DNA from 4 places in the Paenarthrobacter sp. TE3676 genome. Region 2 is predicted to be linked to each of the others. Evidence: riboswitches for the same ligand, from Rfam matches in the RefSeq annotation. Region 2 holds a riboswitch; each other region holds the start of a gene.
What was found. Region 2 has a riboswitch for thiamine pyrophosphate ahead of ACZ881_RS16055 (ECF transporter S component). Riboswitches for the same ligand answer to the same signal wherever they lie in the genome.
Positions count from the first base shown of each region.

Region 1 (3,861 bases), on a different contig from region 2:
CCATCACGGAGACAGCACCCTCCAACCGCGTTACCGGCGTCAAGGGATCCACCAGGCTGGAGGCCAAGAAGCAGCGCCGACGCGAGTCCCGTGAAACCGGACGCCGCCGCCAGGTCATCACCGAGGCTGAGTTCCTTGCTCGCCGCGAGTCGGTGGACCGCCAGATGATCGTCCGCCAGCGCGACGACAGAATACAGATTGGTGTCCTGGAAGACGGTGTGCTTGCTGAGCACTTCGTGTCCAAGACCCAGCAGGACTCCCTGATCGGCAACGTGTACTTGGGCAAGGTCCAGAACGTGCTGCCGTCCATGGAAGCTGCGTTCGTGGACATCGGACGGGGCCGTAACGCCGTCCTGTACGCCGGTGAAGTCAACTGGGACGCAGTCAACCTTGAAGGCCAGCCGCGCCGGATCGAGAACGCCCTGAAGTCCGGCGACTCCGTCCTGGTCCAGGTCACCAAGGACCCCGTGGGACACAAGGGTGCCCGCCTTACCAGCCAGATCTCCTTGCCGGGCCGCTACCTGGTGTACGTACCCGGTGGTTCCATGACCGGCATCTCACGCAAGCTGCCCGACGTCGAGCGCAACCGCCTCAAGCGCATCCTGAAGGACCGCCTGCCGGAGAACGCCGGTGTCATTGTTCGCACAGCAGCCGAGGGCGCTTCGGAGGAAGAGCTCACCCACGACATCAACCGTCTGCGTGCGCAGTGGGAAGGCATCGAAGGACAGGCCTCGTCCACCAAGGTCCTGGCTCCGGAACTGCTCTACGGCGAACCTGACCTCACCATCAAGGTGGTCCGTGACGTCTTCAACGAGGACTTCTCCAAACTGATCGTCTCCGGCGACGACGCCTGGGACACCATCGAGGCTTACGTGACATACGTTGCCCCTGATCTGGTGGGCCGCCTCGAAAAGTGGACCAAGGACCAGGACATCTTCGCCGCGTGGCGCATCGACGAGCAGATCCACAAGGCCCTGGAGCGGAAGGTCTTCCTGCCTTCCGGCGGTTCGTTGGTCATCGACCGCACCGAGGCCATGACTGTAGTGGACGTCAACACCGGCAAGTTCACCGGCAGTGGCGGAAACCTTGAAGAAACAGTCACCAAGAACAACCTGGAAGCGGCCGAGGAAGTTGTTCGCCAGCTTCGTCTGCGCGATATCGGCGGCATTATCGTCATTGACTTCATTGACATGGTCCTTGAATCCAACCGCGACCTCGTCCTCCGCCGCATGGTGGAGTGCCTCGGACGGGACCGCACCAAGCACCAGGTGGCCGAAGTAACGTCGCTGGGCCTGGTCCAGATGACGCGCAAGCGCATGGGTACCGGCCTCCTTGAGGTCTTCGGTGAGCAGTGCGAGCACTGCGCTGGCCGAGGTGTCGTCACGCACGACGAGCCCGTTGAGCACCGACGCGCCAACGTAGTGGCTGCTGAACATCACCGCCCGCACACGGAAGCGCAGCAGCCTGCTGCGCGGACCGAACGCAAACGCCGCCGCGGCAAGGGCGGGGGACCGGCTGTTGCCGAAGCTCCCGCGCAGGTCCACACCACCACGTCCGCCCCGGTCGCAGCATCCACCACGGCTGAACCGCAGGATCCTGCCCGGATAGCCAAAGCCGAGGCAACCAGGGCCGCCCTGGCGACGATTGCCGCTGCAGCGCACGCCGCACACCTGCACGACGACGAAGTTCACCGTGCAGAGGAGGAAGCGCGGGCGGCAGGCCGGCACGAGCCGGACGGAAGCCCTACAGCCGGCACCGCCGCCAGTAGTGAAGCAGGCAGCGGCGAAGCAGGGGCTTCAGCCCGCGATGCTGCAAGCAGGGAAGCAGCAGTCCAGGAAGCAAGATCTACTCCCGTACTGCGCTTCGGCGGGGAAGAAGTTGCCTTGCCGTTCGTTGAGCACCACGAGGAACCGCAGGCAGCCAAGCCTGCGATGAGCCTGGATCTGCTGGCCGAAGCGTTTTCGCACCTCGGTGCGGCTCCGGCACCCGAGCAGGAAGCCGCTCCGGTTTCAGCCCCGAAGGCTGCTTCTCCGGCACGGACTGCTGAGGAAGATCCCGAGGCTGTTTCAGCCTCGCGTGGTCGTCGTGGTCGCCGTAACCGGAGTGCCAGCAGGGCCCAGGGCGCGGCCAATGAAACCAGCGTTGAACACCATGAGGCGACAGCGTCGGCCACCCGGGGTTCGGCCCATGAGGCCAAGGCGCCTGTGGAACCGGCCAAGAAGCTACCAAAGGATGAGCCCATCATCCTCGGCGTTGGAGTTCCTGCTTCCGAGCTCTAATCGCGGCGAATAAGTTGAAGAGGGCCCTGCGCTATGCCAAACGGCGGGTAGCGCGGGGTCCTTTTGCGTCCGCTCTGCAAGCCACGCACAGGCTGCGTTCAGAGTCACATCCGGGCGTCGGTGTGGCCCGGTTCCCGCGGCGCGTTGCTTCCCGGCTACGCTTGGGGACTGACACGGGGTGCCGGGCGTTGGGCCAGGCTGAGATCCAAACCCGTTGAACCTGTCCGGTTAGCACCGGCGAAGGGATGTCCTCATGACTGCATCATCATATTCATCGGTGTACCCCCTCGACGCTCCGGCTTCGGGCCGTCCAACCCCGCGCATTCTGAGCATTGCCGGCTCGGACCCTTCAGGTGGCGCCGGAATACAGGCGGACCTGAAGAGCATCGCCGCTTTCGGCGGGTATGGCATGGCTGCCATCACGGCCCTCACCGCGCAAAACACCAGGGAAGTCAGTGCCGTCCACGTCCCTCCCGCGCACTTCCTGCGTCAGCAACTGGAAGCCATTAGTGCCGACATCACCATTGACGCCGTCAAGATCGGAATGCTCGGCGACGCAGCCGTCATCAACGAGGTCCGGGGCTGGCTCGAAGAGGTGAGTCCCGCCGTCGTGGTCCTTGATCCGGTGATGGTGGCCACCAGCGGTGACCGGCTGCTGCGGGAGTCTGCTGAGAAGGCATTGCGTTCGCTGCTGCCTTTGGCCCACCTCATTACGCCGAACCTTCCTGAACTGGCCATGTTGCTGGGGGAGCCCGAGGCAACTGACTGGGCTTCGGCGCTGGACCAGGGCAAACGGCTGGCAGCGGAGTACGGAAACACGGTCCTGGTCAAGGGCGGCCACCTGCCAGCGCCGGAGTGCCCCGATGCGCTGGTGAACACGAGCGGGCTGCTGTCCCGGGACGTGATCGAAGTGGCAGGTCCCCGGGTTGCAACGCGGAACAGCCACGGTACCGGGTGCTCTCTGTCTTCCGCCTTGGCCACAGTCCAGGCACGAACCGGTGACTGGGAAGTTTCATTGCGGGAAGTCAAGCCGTGGTTGCTAGGGGCATTGCAGGCCTCTGACACCCTGCACGTGGGTCAAGGCAACGGGCCCGTGAACCACTTCCACCACTTCCAGCAGGCATCCACGCCGGGCGCTTTCGCTGCGGCGATGTGGAACGAAGCCGTCCCCGAACTCGAAGCGATTTACGGGCTCCCGTTTATTCAAGGACTTCAATCCGGCGAGCTGCCGGAACGTGACTTCAATTACTACCTTGCCCAGGACGCTCTCTATCTCAATGGGTATTCGAGGGTCCTCGCACGTGCGGGCGCCTTGGCGCCCACGGAGGAAGAACAACTGTTCTGGGCAAAGGCATCACAGCAGTGCCTGGAGGTTGAATCGGAGTTGCACAGGAACTGGCTGAGCACGCGGGAAGCCTCCACGGCAACCGGACCGGTTACCAAGTCCTACGTGGACCATTTACTGGCAACATCCGCCGCCGGCAGCTACGCCGTGGTGCTGGCGGCGATCCTGCCCTGTTATTGGTTGTACGCGGAGGTGGGTCAGCAGCTTCATACGGCATACGTAGACGCCGGCGCGCCT
Region 1 is NZ_JBWBQU010000001.1:504,800-508,660, forward strand. Features, by position in the region: gene ACZ881_RS02485 (Rne/Rng family ribonuclease) at 1-2,279, shown strand, start outside; TPP riboswitch at 2,444-2,542, shown strand; gene thiD (bifunctional hydroxymethylpyrimidine kinase/phosphomethylpyrimidine kinase) at 2,533-3,861, shown strand, end outside.
Region 1: linked by a shared signal. The riboswitch ahead of thiD (bifunctional hydroxymethylpyrimidine kinase/phosphomethylpyrimidine kinase) and the one ahead of ACZ881_RS16055 (ECF transporter S component) in region 2 are both predicted to bind thiamine pyrophosphate.

Region 2 (3,861 bases):
GGTGGTGGGCGCACTGATGTCCCTCGGCGCTGCTATTGGCTTGTTGAGATTTCCGGACCTCATGAGCCGCATGCACGCGGCCACCAAGCCGCAGGTTTTGGGTCTGTTCCTCATGCTGGCTGCGATCGGCCTCCAGATGCGGACCTGGTGGGTATGGCCAGTCCTTCTGGTGGCGTGGATTTTCCAGCTCCTGACGGCCCCGGTTTCCGCTCACATGGTGGGCCGCTCCGCCTACCGCACCAAGCACGGGCATCGCGAAATGCTCACCAAGGATGAACTTGAAGCGGTTGTGCAGCGGGCGGCCGCGGGGCAAGAGCCCGGGAACCAGCGCTAGCAGCAGCGGAAACAACGAACGCCGGGACTACCCTCATGGGTGATCCCGGCGTTGTGTTGTGGTGCGGTTGCCTAGACGATGTCGTGGGTCTTGGCGAAGCGTGCAATGGCGCGCTGCGTGCCCCTGCTCGCCAGGACCTGGATGAGTGTACTGACGAAGGCTGAAATCAGCGCGAAAGTCAGGGCCGAGCGAAGACTCGATTCCATGTCGTCGTTGCCCAAGGGTGGCTTGTTGCCCGTGGCCTTTTCCCACCCTTTGTTGACAAGTTTGGTACCTACGAAGCCTGCTCCGAGACTTACTCCGGCGCCGATCAGCTTGAAGAAGAGGTTCATGCTCCCAGCCTAACCGGCTCCAGCTCGTTCCAAGCGCTAGCGGCGGTTTTCCCGCTCCTTGAGGAAGGCAGCCATGGAGCCGACAGGTGCCAGTACCGGAACAACATCGTGTTCGGCCGACCAAAGAGCATCCACGGTGGCGAACCCGGCGATTTCTTTGAGCAGGTAGTACGTGGGCGGCATCAGCTTCAGGGTGCCCGCGGCCTCCGCCATAAGAATGTCCGCTACCGGCATCCACAGTGATTGCCAGGCCTCCGTGGTCTGGTGCCGGGGTTCGGCCGCCGGGGAGGGCTTGGCAACATAAAAGTAGGTGTCGAATCGCTTGGGCATGTCTGTCGGCGTGATCCAGTTGGCCCACGGGCGGAGGTCAGAGGCGTCGATGCTGAGCCCGGCTTCCTCCTTGACTTCACGGATTGCGGCGGAAAGCACCGTTCCGGCGTTCTTGGTGGCCTCGCCCGCGCCACTGCAGATGGAGCTCTGCTGCCAGTCCGCCGCGTGGCGTTGAAGCAGGTCCGAGGGGTAGTCCCAGCCGGACTCGTCCGCGGCATCCACCCGTCCACCGGGGAAGACCACCATGCCGGCGGCGAAGTCCATGGTGCTCACCCTGTGCTGGACAAAGGCTTCGAGTCCGCCCGGGGCGTCACGGAGGAGGATGACGCTCGCGGCCAGGCGCGGCTGGGGCACTTCTGTGGGAAGGGGGAGGTCTTGCTGGGGAAGGTCAGTCATGAAGGTGCCCCTTTGCCGCGGTGGATTCTGCTGGTTCATTCTCTCAGGTCTCGTTGTGGGGCCTGGTGTGCAGGGAATGGCGTGGGGTAAGGGTGCAGAGCGGGCCTCGCAACGCACCCCCGTCTTGTTGTGGGGCCTGGTGTGCAGGGAATGGCGTGGGGGAAGGGTGCAGAGTGGGCCTCGCAACGCACCCCCGTCTCGTTGTGAGGCCTGGTGTGCAGGGAATGGTGTGGGGGATGGGTGCAGAGTGGGCCTCGCAACGCACCCTCGGGAAGCCCTCGCAACGCACCCCCGGAAGCCCTGGAACGCACCACCACTGCCGATTATGACCGCCTGCCGGCAACAGACCAACACCCGCCACAGACTCAGGTGTAAACTGAACCAGCCCATCGGGGCAGATTTAATAACGACAGGGGAGCGCCGCCGTCGGACTCTGCAGAGATGCAGGAGACGCGAGGGCGCTGAGAGTGCGGACAGCCGCAGACCCTCGAACCTGATCCGGTTAGTACCGGCGCAAGGGAGTCGAGCTTCTCAGAGTGTCCGGACCCGGGTGGCGCAGGCCAGCCGGATTCCGGGGAGCACTTTCCCCTCCTGTAACCTCAGGAGGCAGAAAAATGACCACGGTAAACGTGAAGAAGACCAGTTATAACTGGCGTGTTGTAGACATCGTTGTGGCGGCCTTGATCGCCATCGCGGGCGGCGTGATCTTCTGGGCATGGTCCCAAGGCGCCGCACTGGTATCCATCCCCATGAACGCGACGTATCCGCCTCTCACCGGCCTGATTGCCGGCGGCTGGATGATCCCCGCGGTCCTGGGCATGCTCATTATCCGCAAGCCGGGTGCAGCCCTGTTCTGTGAGACTGTTGCCGCCACCGGTGAGCTCATCATGGGTTCGCAGTACGGCACCACCGTGCTCATCTCCGGCGTTCTGCAGGGCCTGGGCGCGGAACTCATCTTTGCCGCCTTCCGGTACAAGAAGTTCAACCTGCCCACTGCCCTCCTCGCCGGTGCGGGCGCGGGCCTCTTCTGCGGCCTGAACGACTCCTTCCTCCCGTGGGGTTGGAACATCGCCTATGAAGCCGTCGACAAGCTGGCCTACATCACCTTCACCTCAATTTCCGGCGCAATCATCGCGGGCGCACTCTCCTGGGTGGCGACACGCGGCCTGGCCAAGACCGGAGTGCTGAGCTCCTTCGCCTCGCGCAAGGCCGCTTCGGAGCCCGTCTTCAGCTGATGTCGGCCACGCAAAGCGGCACGGTGAGGCCTGCCGCCATCTCAGCCGAGGGCTGGGGTTGGCGGCATGCCGGCCGTGCCCAAGCTGCCATTCAGGGCCTCGACCTTCGGATCGAACCCGGGGAGCGCGTACTGCTGCTCGGACCTTCGGGTGCCGGGAAATCCACGCTCCTTCATGCCCTCGCCGGGGTGCTGGGGGATGAGGAAGACGACTCGGATGAGACCGGCTCCCTGCTGATCGACGGCGTTGCGCCCCGCGAGCAGCGTGGACGCGCGGGACTGATGCAGCAGGACCCCGAGACGCAGGTGGTTTTGTCGAGGGTTGGCGACGACGTTGCCTTCGGTGCAGAGAACCTTGCCGTGCCGCGGGACGAGATTTGGTCCCGTGTCCATGAAGCGCTCGACGACGTCGGGTTGCGTACCGCTGCCGGCGGAGGTCTGGCGTTGGATCACCCGACGGCGGCGCTCTCAGGCGGTCAGAAGCAGCGCCTTGCGCTTGCGGGCATTTTGGCGATGCGGCCCGGGCTGATCCTGTTGGACGAACCAACGGCCAACCTGGATCCTGCAGGGGTGCTGGAGGTCCGCGATGCTGTAGGGCGATGCCTGGACAAGACCGGCGCCACGCTGGTTGTGGTGGAACACCGCGTGTCCGTGTGGAAAGACCTGGTGGACAGGATTGTCGTCCTGCAGCCAGGATCCAGCACGGCCGCAGGGACCGGGAATGCTGCCGGCGGCGTCCTCTTGGACGGCCCTCCCGACCAGGTCCTTTCCGAGGCCCGCACCCTGCTGATGTCGGCTGGCGTCTGGGTGCCGGGGTACGTTCCGGCAACCCGCACCCGCCATAAAGAACCAGACACCGCGCAGCTTCTCCTCGCAGCCCAGGACCTTGCTGTTTCCCGACTAAAGCCACGGCGCAAAGGTTTCAAAACCATCCCGCCCGTTCCGGTGCAAACGGACATCAGTGCGCAGGTCCGGGCAGGCCAAGCCCTGACCATTACGGGTCCCAATGGTGCCGGAAAGTCCACGTTCGCGCTCACGTTGGCAGGCCTTTTGGCGCCCGTGGACGGCAAAGTGAGTGCCGCCGTCGAACTTTCCGAGGGTGCGGGCATTGATCCGTTCAAGTGGAAAGCAGACCAGCTGATTTCCCGCATCGGTACGGTGTTCCAGGAGCCGGAACATCAGTTCGTCACGGGCAAGGTCCTGGATGAGTTGATGTTTGGTCCGAAGCATCTGGG
Region 2 is NZ_JBWBQU010000006.1:283,780-287,640, reverse strand. Features, by position in the region: gene mnhG (monovalent cation/H(+) antiporter subunit G) at 1-334, shown strand, start outside; gene ACZ881_RS16065 (DUF4235 domain-containing protein) at 406-666, opposite strand; gene ACZ881_RS16060 (NUDIX hydrolase) at 703-1,392, opposite strand; TPP riboswitch at 1,794-1,930, shown strand; gene ACZ881_RS16055 (ECF transporter S component) at 2,007-2,627, shown strand; gene ACZ881_RS16050 (ABC transporter ATP-binding protein) at 2,627-3,861, shown strand, end outside.

Region 3 (3,861 bases), on a different contig from region 2:
CGCCGGGAGCCACGAAGGAAGGCACATCGGCGATGGCATAGAGGACCTTGTATCCATCACCGGCCCGTTCAATGAACAGAGCCTGGTCCAGGTCGGTGGACGTCGCGGGGTCGATGGTCACAAAAGGAATATCCCGCAGGTCCTGGGCCGGCAGCTCAAGGGCCTCCACCGCTTCCCGTGCCTCCTCCACAGCTTCTGCCGGGTATTCGCCGGGGAGTTCCAGCTCCGTCCTCAGGGCGGCGAGGGCCGAGGCGAGCTGGTCCGACGAGTCGTCGACGTTGGGCGCAATCCGATGATGTGACACGAAAATCAGGTTAGCCCGAAATGGGCCGATAGTCTTGGATCATGGGCACTTCCCCGGACGCCGCAGCCTATGCCGGGCAACTCTCAGCGGAGTTGCTTGGAGCCATGGCGTATGGCGAACTGTCCGCCTTCGGGCGGCTCTCCTTGGATTCCCGCTATGCACCCACGCTTCACGACAGGTCCGTGCTCGCGAAGATCGCAGTGGGGGCCTACGGAAACTTCGCCCTCCTCAACGACCGCCTGTCGGAGATGGGTCTGGATCCCGAACGTGCCATGCTGCCGTTTCAGCGCTCCTTCGATCACTTCCACGAGCGCACCAAGCCGGGGGACTGGTTCGAATCCGTGATGAAGGCCTATGTCATCGATACTGTGTCATCGGATTTCTATAGGGCTGTCTCGATGTTCCTCGACCCGACAACGCAGCATTTCGTTGAGCGCGTTGCTTCACCCGATCAGGCCACGGAAGTCCTTCGCGTCCTGCTCAGGCGGGCCTTGGCAGATGACCCGCGCCTCGCTTCGCGATTGGCGCTGTGGGGCCGCCGCTTGGTGGGGGAAGCGCTGACGCAGGCGCAACGCGTGGGCATGGAACACCCCCTGCTGGGGCCGATGCTGAAAAGCGGCGGGGACGCGCGTGCCGCGGCGAAAAGGCTGACGACGGAGCTCGCCGAAAAGCACGCCCGCCGGATGACTGGCCTCGGCCTGACCGCCTAGCCCGCGGATCGCGCGGAACCTCCGGCTTCCCTAGACGGAATCCAAGGCTTCCAGCAGCGACTTGGCCGCCGCCGTCGGGTCCGGTGCCGCTGTGATGGCGCGGACCACCACGATCCGGCCGGCGCCCGCTTTCACAACCTGTTCAACGTTGCTGAGATCGATGCCACCAATGGCGAACCAAGGGAGGGTCACACCGTCGCCCGAGCGCTTGACCGCTTCTGCGGCATATGTGACCAGGTCCAAACCGACAGCAGCGCGACCGGGTTTGGTGGGTGTTGCCCAGACCGGACCCACGCAGAAATAGTCCAGTCCCAGGGGCCCTTGGGAGGTGGCCACAGCGGCATCGATTTGTTCGGTTGTGTGGGTGGAGAGGCCTATGCCGGTGGCGTTCGGCAGGAGGGTCCGGGCTGCAGTCAGGGGCAGGTCCTTTTGCCCGATGTGGAACACGGGAGCCCCGGAAATGCTGGCAACATCGGCCCGGTCGTTGACAGCCCAAAGCCGTCCGTGCCGTTGTGCGACGCTCCGCAGGACGGTCAACATCTCCAGTTCCTCGGCAGCTTCCAGCGTCTTGTCGCGGAGTTGGATGATGTCCACGCCGCCTTCGAAAGCGGCGTCCACAAAGTCCTCAAAATCGCCCTGCTGCTTACGGGCATCGGTGCACAGGTAAAGGCGGGCGGAGGCAAGAGCGTCAGGCTGAGTCATGGGAACCAGAGTAGTTCCTCTAAACTGGGCTCGTACTGCGGGAGCCGCGACATTCGTCATATGACTGTCCGGCTGAGAGGGCTTCAGCGCCGACCGCTTGACCTGATCCGGCTAGTACCGGCGTAGGGAAGGAAACGAATGGCAGATTCCCGCCATACCCGCCTCCAGACAGACGTTGCCGTCATTGGTGGCGGCGTCATCGGCCTCGGCATCGCTCACGAAGCCCGGCGATTGGGCCGTTCAGTTGCGCTGATCGACCCCGCTCCCGCTTCCGGCGCGTCCTTCGCAGCGGCAGGCATGCTTGCACCCGTCAGCGAACTCCATTACCAGGAAGAAGACCTTCTTGAGTTAATGCTTGAGTCTTCCCAGCTCTGGCCCTCCTTCGTGGACGGCCTGCATCAAGGCGCAGAGGACAACGGATATCGCACGACGCCGACCCTCGCCGTGGGTGCCGACGCAGCCGACCGCCGGGCGCTCGCAGACTTAAGGTCGGTCCAGCTTGCGGCTGGCCTGGAAGTCGAACCTATCGCTCTGCGGGACGCGAGGCAACGGGAGCCGCTCCTCAGCCCGCAGATCTCCTGTGCTTTCGATATACCTGCCGACCACCAAGTCGATCCAAGGAAACTCGCGGCATGCCTCCTGGCAGGACTGGCAGCCCATTCGCCCAATGACAGTTCCTGGGTGTCGGGAGCCGATGACGGATTCGCCATTGCTTACAGGGCGCGCGGTTTGCTGTGGGAAGGCGGGCGTGTCACAGGCGTGGCGCTGGACTCAGGAGTCACCGTTCACGCCGGAGAAACGGTGGTGGCCAACGGGCTCGGGGCGTCCCAACTCTCCGGTCTTCCTGAAGGCCTCAGGCTTCCCGTAAGGCCGGTCTACGGGGACATCCTCCGGCTTCGCGTCCCCGATCACCTGCGGCCCTTGGTCACATCAACGATTCGCGGGATGGTTCGCGGGGTGCCGGTTTACATCGTGCCCCGGGACGACGGAACTGTGGTGATTGGAGCCACGCAACGCGAAGACGGGTTGTCAGCCTCTTCCAACGCGGTCTCGGCGGGTGGCGTTTACCAATTGCTGAGGGACGCCCAAGTATTGGTCCCCGCAGTGGCTGAACTGGAACTCCTTGAAGCAACCGCCCGCGCCCGGCCCGGAACTCCGGACAACGCTCCACTGCTCGGACGGGTCGGTGTTTCCAACGGTGACATCGACGGCCTGGTGGTTGCCACAGGATTCTTCCGCCACGGAGTCCTCCTGACTCCGGTGGCCGCCAAGATCGTGGGGGAACTCCTCAAAGGCTCCACAGACTCCCGGTGGGCCCCCTTCCTGCCCCATCGTTTCGTGGGCAACGCCCCTGTTGCCCGAACACTCACACCAGCAGCACGAACCACCACCAAGGAAACAGCATGAACATCAAAGTGAACGGAACCGACCACGCAGTCTCTGACGACGCATCCGTCAGTACCCTCGTCACGGCCGTCACCGGTCGCGCCTTGGACCCTCGCGGACAAGCGGCCGACGGCGGCAAGCTGGGAGTCGCTGTCGCACGCAATTCCGAGGTGGTGCCGCGCAGCCAATGGGCCGTGACAGCGCTCTCCGACGGAGACGAACTTGAACTCGTAACAGCAGTCCAGGGAGGCTAATCATGACAACAGCAAACGTTGACGTTCGCACCGACGCACTGGTGATCGACGGCGTCGAATTCGGTTCCCGCCTCATCATGGGTACCGGAGGCGCGCCGAGCCTCGATGGCTTGGGAGCAGCGCTCCTCTCTTCAGGGACGGAGCTCACCACAGTGGCGATGCGTCGCTATTCGCCCGCCGAAACGGGCTCGCTGTTCCAGCTGCTGGTGGACCATGACATCCGCGTGCTGCCCAATACTGCTGGTTGTTTCACGGCCAAGGACGCCGTGATGACTGCTGAACTGGCCCGGGAAGCACTTGAGACCCATTGGGTGAAGCTGGAAGTCATCGCGGACGAACACACGCTCCTTCCAGACGCCGTGGAACTGGTGGATGCAACGGAGCAGCTGGTGAACCGAGGCTTCAAGGTATTCGCCTATACCAATGACGATCCCGTACTCGCGCTCAGGCTCGAGAACCTGGGTGCAACAGCCGTGATGCCCTTGGGATCGCCCATCGGGACCGG
Region 3 is NZ_JBWBQU010000001.1:26,600-30,460, forward strand. Features, by position in the region: gene ACZ881_RS00140 (RNB domain-containing ribonuclease) at 1-304, opposite strand, end outside; gene ACZ881_RS00145 (ferritin-like fold-containing protein) at 346-1,014, shown strand; gene thiE (thiamine phosphate synthase) at 1,045-1,716, opposite strand; TPP riboswitch at 1,744-1,862, shown strand; gene thiO (glycine oxidase ThiO) at 1,855-3,123, shown strand; gene thiS (sulfur carrier protein ThiS) at 3,120-3,356, shown strand; gene ACZ881_RS00165 (thiazole synthase) at 3,359-3,861, shown strand, end outside.
Region 3: linked by a shared signal. The riboswitch ahead of thiO (glycine oxidase ThiO) and the one ahead of ACZ881_RS16055 (ECF transporter S component) in region 2 are both predicted to bind thiamine pyrophosphate.

Region 4 (3,861 bases), on a different contig from region 2:
GTGATTCCCTCAATCCTCACGGCGGGGCCGGTTACATCGGCACCCTTTTCAAGGGCAGCTGCCCGCTTGAGTGCTTCATCGTGGGTGGCTACAAAAATTTCGGCAAAGCCCATGGAGAGTACTCTCATTCCTTCGTGCTGACGGGGCGGCGGCGCGAATCCGAATGGCTCCGTGCCGTCACTGCCCAGCCTAGTGCAGGAGAAGCGGCAAGCTGCTAGCGGACGGCAACCCGCAGCTTGTTCCGCCACGGGTCCTCAAACTGAAGCTCAGCCCCGGTGTGCTGATGCTGCACTCCTGCAACCTTCAGGCGATCCGCCAACGCTGCGACGTCGTCACTTCCGGGCACTTCGATCAGAACCTCCCCGAGTCCGAGCGTGTCCTTTCGGGGGCCGGCACCGCGGCTGTTCCAGACGTTCATGGCCATGTGATGGTGGTAGCCGCCGGCGGAAACGAACAACGCCTGGCCATGCCAGCCTGCGGTCCGCTCGAAGCCGAGGGTCTCCACATAGAACTTTTGCGCAGTTTCGACGTCACCCACCTGCAGGTGCACGTGCCCGATCCCGGCAGCGGCCTCGCGTTGACCCGTCACGGCAGCTTCACTCAGGTGCTGCTGGAGGAAGCGCTGCGGGGGCAAGGCCACATTGTCCATCACAACATTGCTGCCGTCCCACTGCCAGAGCTCACGCGGCTTGTCGTAGTAAAGCTCAATTCCGTTGCCTTCGGGGTCAGTGAAGTAGAACGCTTCGCTCACCAGGTGGTCGGCGCTGCCTGCGAAAGCACGAGGTTCGTACTCCGCCGCCGTAGCAATAGTCGCGGCCAGCGACGGCTGATCCTGGAACAGGATTGCTGTGTGGAACAGACCGGCCTCTCCCCGCCCGGGAATCTGCAGTCCCGCAGCGGGGGCAAGGTGGACAACGGGCTTGGCTACGCGTCCGAGGTACAGGCCACCATCCTGCTCAGCCACGACTTCCAGGCCAAGTGCTCGCTGATAGTAGTCGCTCATGACCTTCATGTCGCCCACCTTGAGCATGACGCTGCCCATGGTGAGTTCGGCAGGCAGAAGATCCTGGCTGAATGATGAGGTCATGTGAAGCTCCCGGTTCTGAGGTGGCCGCGCATCGGCACCTTCTTACCTATCTAAATTACTTGAAGCTTCAATTTATTCCTAACGAACGACATTACCCCTGAGCACGACATGTTTGAGCGCCGCGATGGTACCCGGATGACGGCGCGGATCGTCACTGCACAGCACGACGTCGGCACTTGCGCCTTCGCTGATGCCCTCGACTCCCAGCCACTCACGGGCGCCCCAGGCGGCGGCGTGCAGGACCGCCGCCGGCGGAAGGCCGGCGTCGTGGAGTTCCATCATTTCGTCCGCAATCCTGCCGTGTTTGATCACGCTACCGGCGTCGGTACCGGCATAGACGGAAACCCCCGCTTCGAAGGCCTCCAGCACACGCTCGCGACGACGCTCCCAGAGACGCATCATGTGGTCCGCGTACTCCGGAAACTTCGGCGCTGCCTGGGCTGCGATATCCGGGAAGGTAGCGATGTTGACCAGGGTGGGGACGATGGGCACTGACTGTTCCACCAAACGGGGAAGGTGCCGCGGAAGGAGTCCGGTGGCGTGCTCTATGCAGTCGATATTGGCGTCGAGCATGTCATCGATGGTGTCCTCGCCGAAACAATGCGCGGTGACCCTTGCTCCCTCATCATGGGCCGCGGAAATGGCTTCCTTGACGGTCTTCGCGGGGAACGAGGCAGCGAGGTCTCCAACGCCGCGATCGATCCAGTCGCCCACAAGTTTTACCCAGCCATCTCCGTCACGGACTTCCTTTCGGACCGTTTCCACTAGTTCCCGCGGCTCAATTTCATGACCCAAACCGCGAAGATAACGCCGACTCCGGGCGATATGCCGACCCGACCTGATCAGTCGCGGCAGGTCCGTTCGTTGCTGCACCCAGCGGGTGTCGGCGGGCGATCCGCAATCGCGGATCAGCAGCGTTCCGGCGTCGAGGTCTGCTTGGGCCTGGGCGAGCGTTGCCTGTTCATCCACCGCTCCTCCAAGGCCGAGTCCGATGTGACAGTGGGCATCAACCAAACCTGGCAGGACCCAGCCATCCAATATCCTGTCCGGCGTCGCACCGGGACGCTCAAACGTCAGTATGCCGTCTACGGACCACAGCCCATGGCGCTCTTCGTCTGCCGATACGAGCGCAGGTCCGCTGAATTCGATGATGTTGGCCATGGCAAAAGCGTAGCGGGGGCGGCGTGTTGGAGCCTGGTGCCTGCATGTGACTGGGAGCCCGTCGGGAGCTGTGGTAGCTTCGTCTACGACCACACGGGGGCCCCTGCAGGGGCTGAGATCGGACTGACGCAGTCTGCGACCGTTGAACCTGTCCGGGTAATGCCGGCGAAGGAAGTGAGTATTCCCTTGAGCACCACAGAAACACAGCACAGCCCTGTTCAAAACCAGATCAACACGGGCCAAAACCAGACCAATACTGTCCAAAATACGGCGGAAACTGTAACGCAATCCCTGAAGTCCCATTCGTTGGCTTGGCTGGAAGATCCAGGTAACGGCATACGGGTCCCCGTCACGGAGATCGCCTTGGAGCCTTCTCCCAATGGGCAAGCAAACAAACCTCTGCAGGTATACCGAACAGCGGGCCCCGGAAGCGATCCCGTGGTGGGCCTGGAGCCTTTCCGTGCACCATGGATCGAATCCCGCGGAGACACGGAGGCTTATTCGGGGCGGGAAAGGAACCTGCTCGACGACGGTAAGTCCGCGGTTCGGCGTGGAGCCGCGTCAGCGGAGTGGAAGGGTGCGCAACCGGTGCCGCGCCGCGCCGTCGCGGGTAAGACCGTCACGCAAATGCACTACGCGAAACAAGGCGTCGTGACTCCGGAGATGCAGTTCGTTGCGTTGCGGGAGAACTGTGACGTTGAGCTGGTCCGCAGCGAAGTCGCCGCGGGATGGGCAATTATTCCGAACAACATCAACCACCCTGAATCCGAGCCGATGATCATTGGCAAGGCATTCTTGGTCAAGATCAACGCCAACATCGGCAACTCGGCAGTCACCAGCTCCATTGCAGAGGAAGTGGACAAACTGCAGTGGGCAGCCCAGTGGGGCGCTGACACGGTGATGGACCTCTCCACCGGAGATGACATCCACACCACTCGCGAGTGGATCATCCGCAACTCGCCCGTTCCGATCGGAACAGTGCCTATTTACCAGGCACTTGAGAAGGTAAACGGGGAGGCCAACCAGCTGACGTGGGAGATCTTCCGCGATACCGTGATCGAGCAATGCGAGCAGGGTGTGGACTATATGACCATTCACGCTGGCGTTCTGCTGAGGTACGTGCCCTTGACCGCCAACCGCGTCACGGGCATCGTTTCCCGCGGCGGATCGATTATGGCCGGATGGTGCCTGGCACACCACCAGGAGAACTTCCTCTACACGCACTTTGACGAGTTGTGCGAAATCTTCGCCAAATACGATGTCGCATTCTCCCTGGGTGACGGTCTCCGCCCGGGTTCCATCGCCGACGCCAACGACGCCGCGCAGTTCGCCGAGCTTGATACGCTCGCGGAGCTGACGCAGCGGGCGTGGGATTTCGACGTCCAGGTCATGGTGGAGGGACCCGGGCACATTCCCTTCCATCTGGTGCGGGAAAATGTGGAGCGTCAGCAGGAACTCTGCAAGGGTGCGCCGTTCTACACGTTGGGGCCGCTGGTTACCGATATCGCCCCCGGCTATGACCACATCACGTCAGCAATCGGCGCCACGGAAATTGCCCGCTACGGCACCGCGATGCTCTGCTACGTGACCCCCAAGGAGCATCTGGGGCTTCC
Region 4 is NZ_JBWBQU010000001.1:419,513-423,373, reverse strand. Features, by position in the region: gene ACZ881_RS02060 (hypothetical protein) at 1-113, opposite strand, end outside; gene ACZ881_RS02055 (VOC family protein) at 215-1,087, opposite strand; gene ACZ881_RS02050 (amidohydrolase family protein) at 1,166-2,248, opposite strand; TPP riboswitch at 2,332-2,439, shown strand; gene thiC (phosphomethylpyrimidine synthase ThiC) at 2,435-3,861, shown strand, end outside.
Region 4: linked by a shared signal. The riboswitch ahead of thiC (phosphomethylpyrimidine synthase ThiC) and the one ahead of ACZ881_RS16055 (ECF transporter S component) in region 2 are both predicted to bind thiamine pyrophosphate.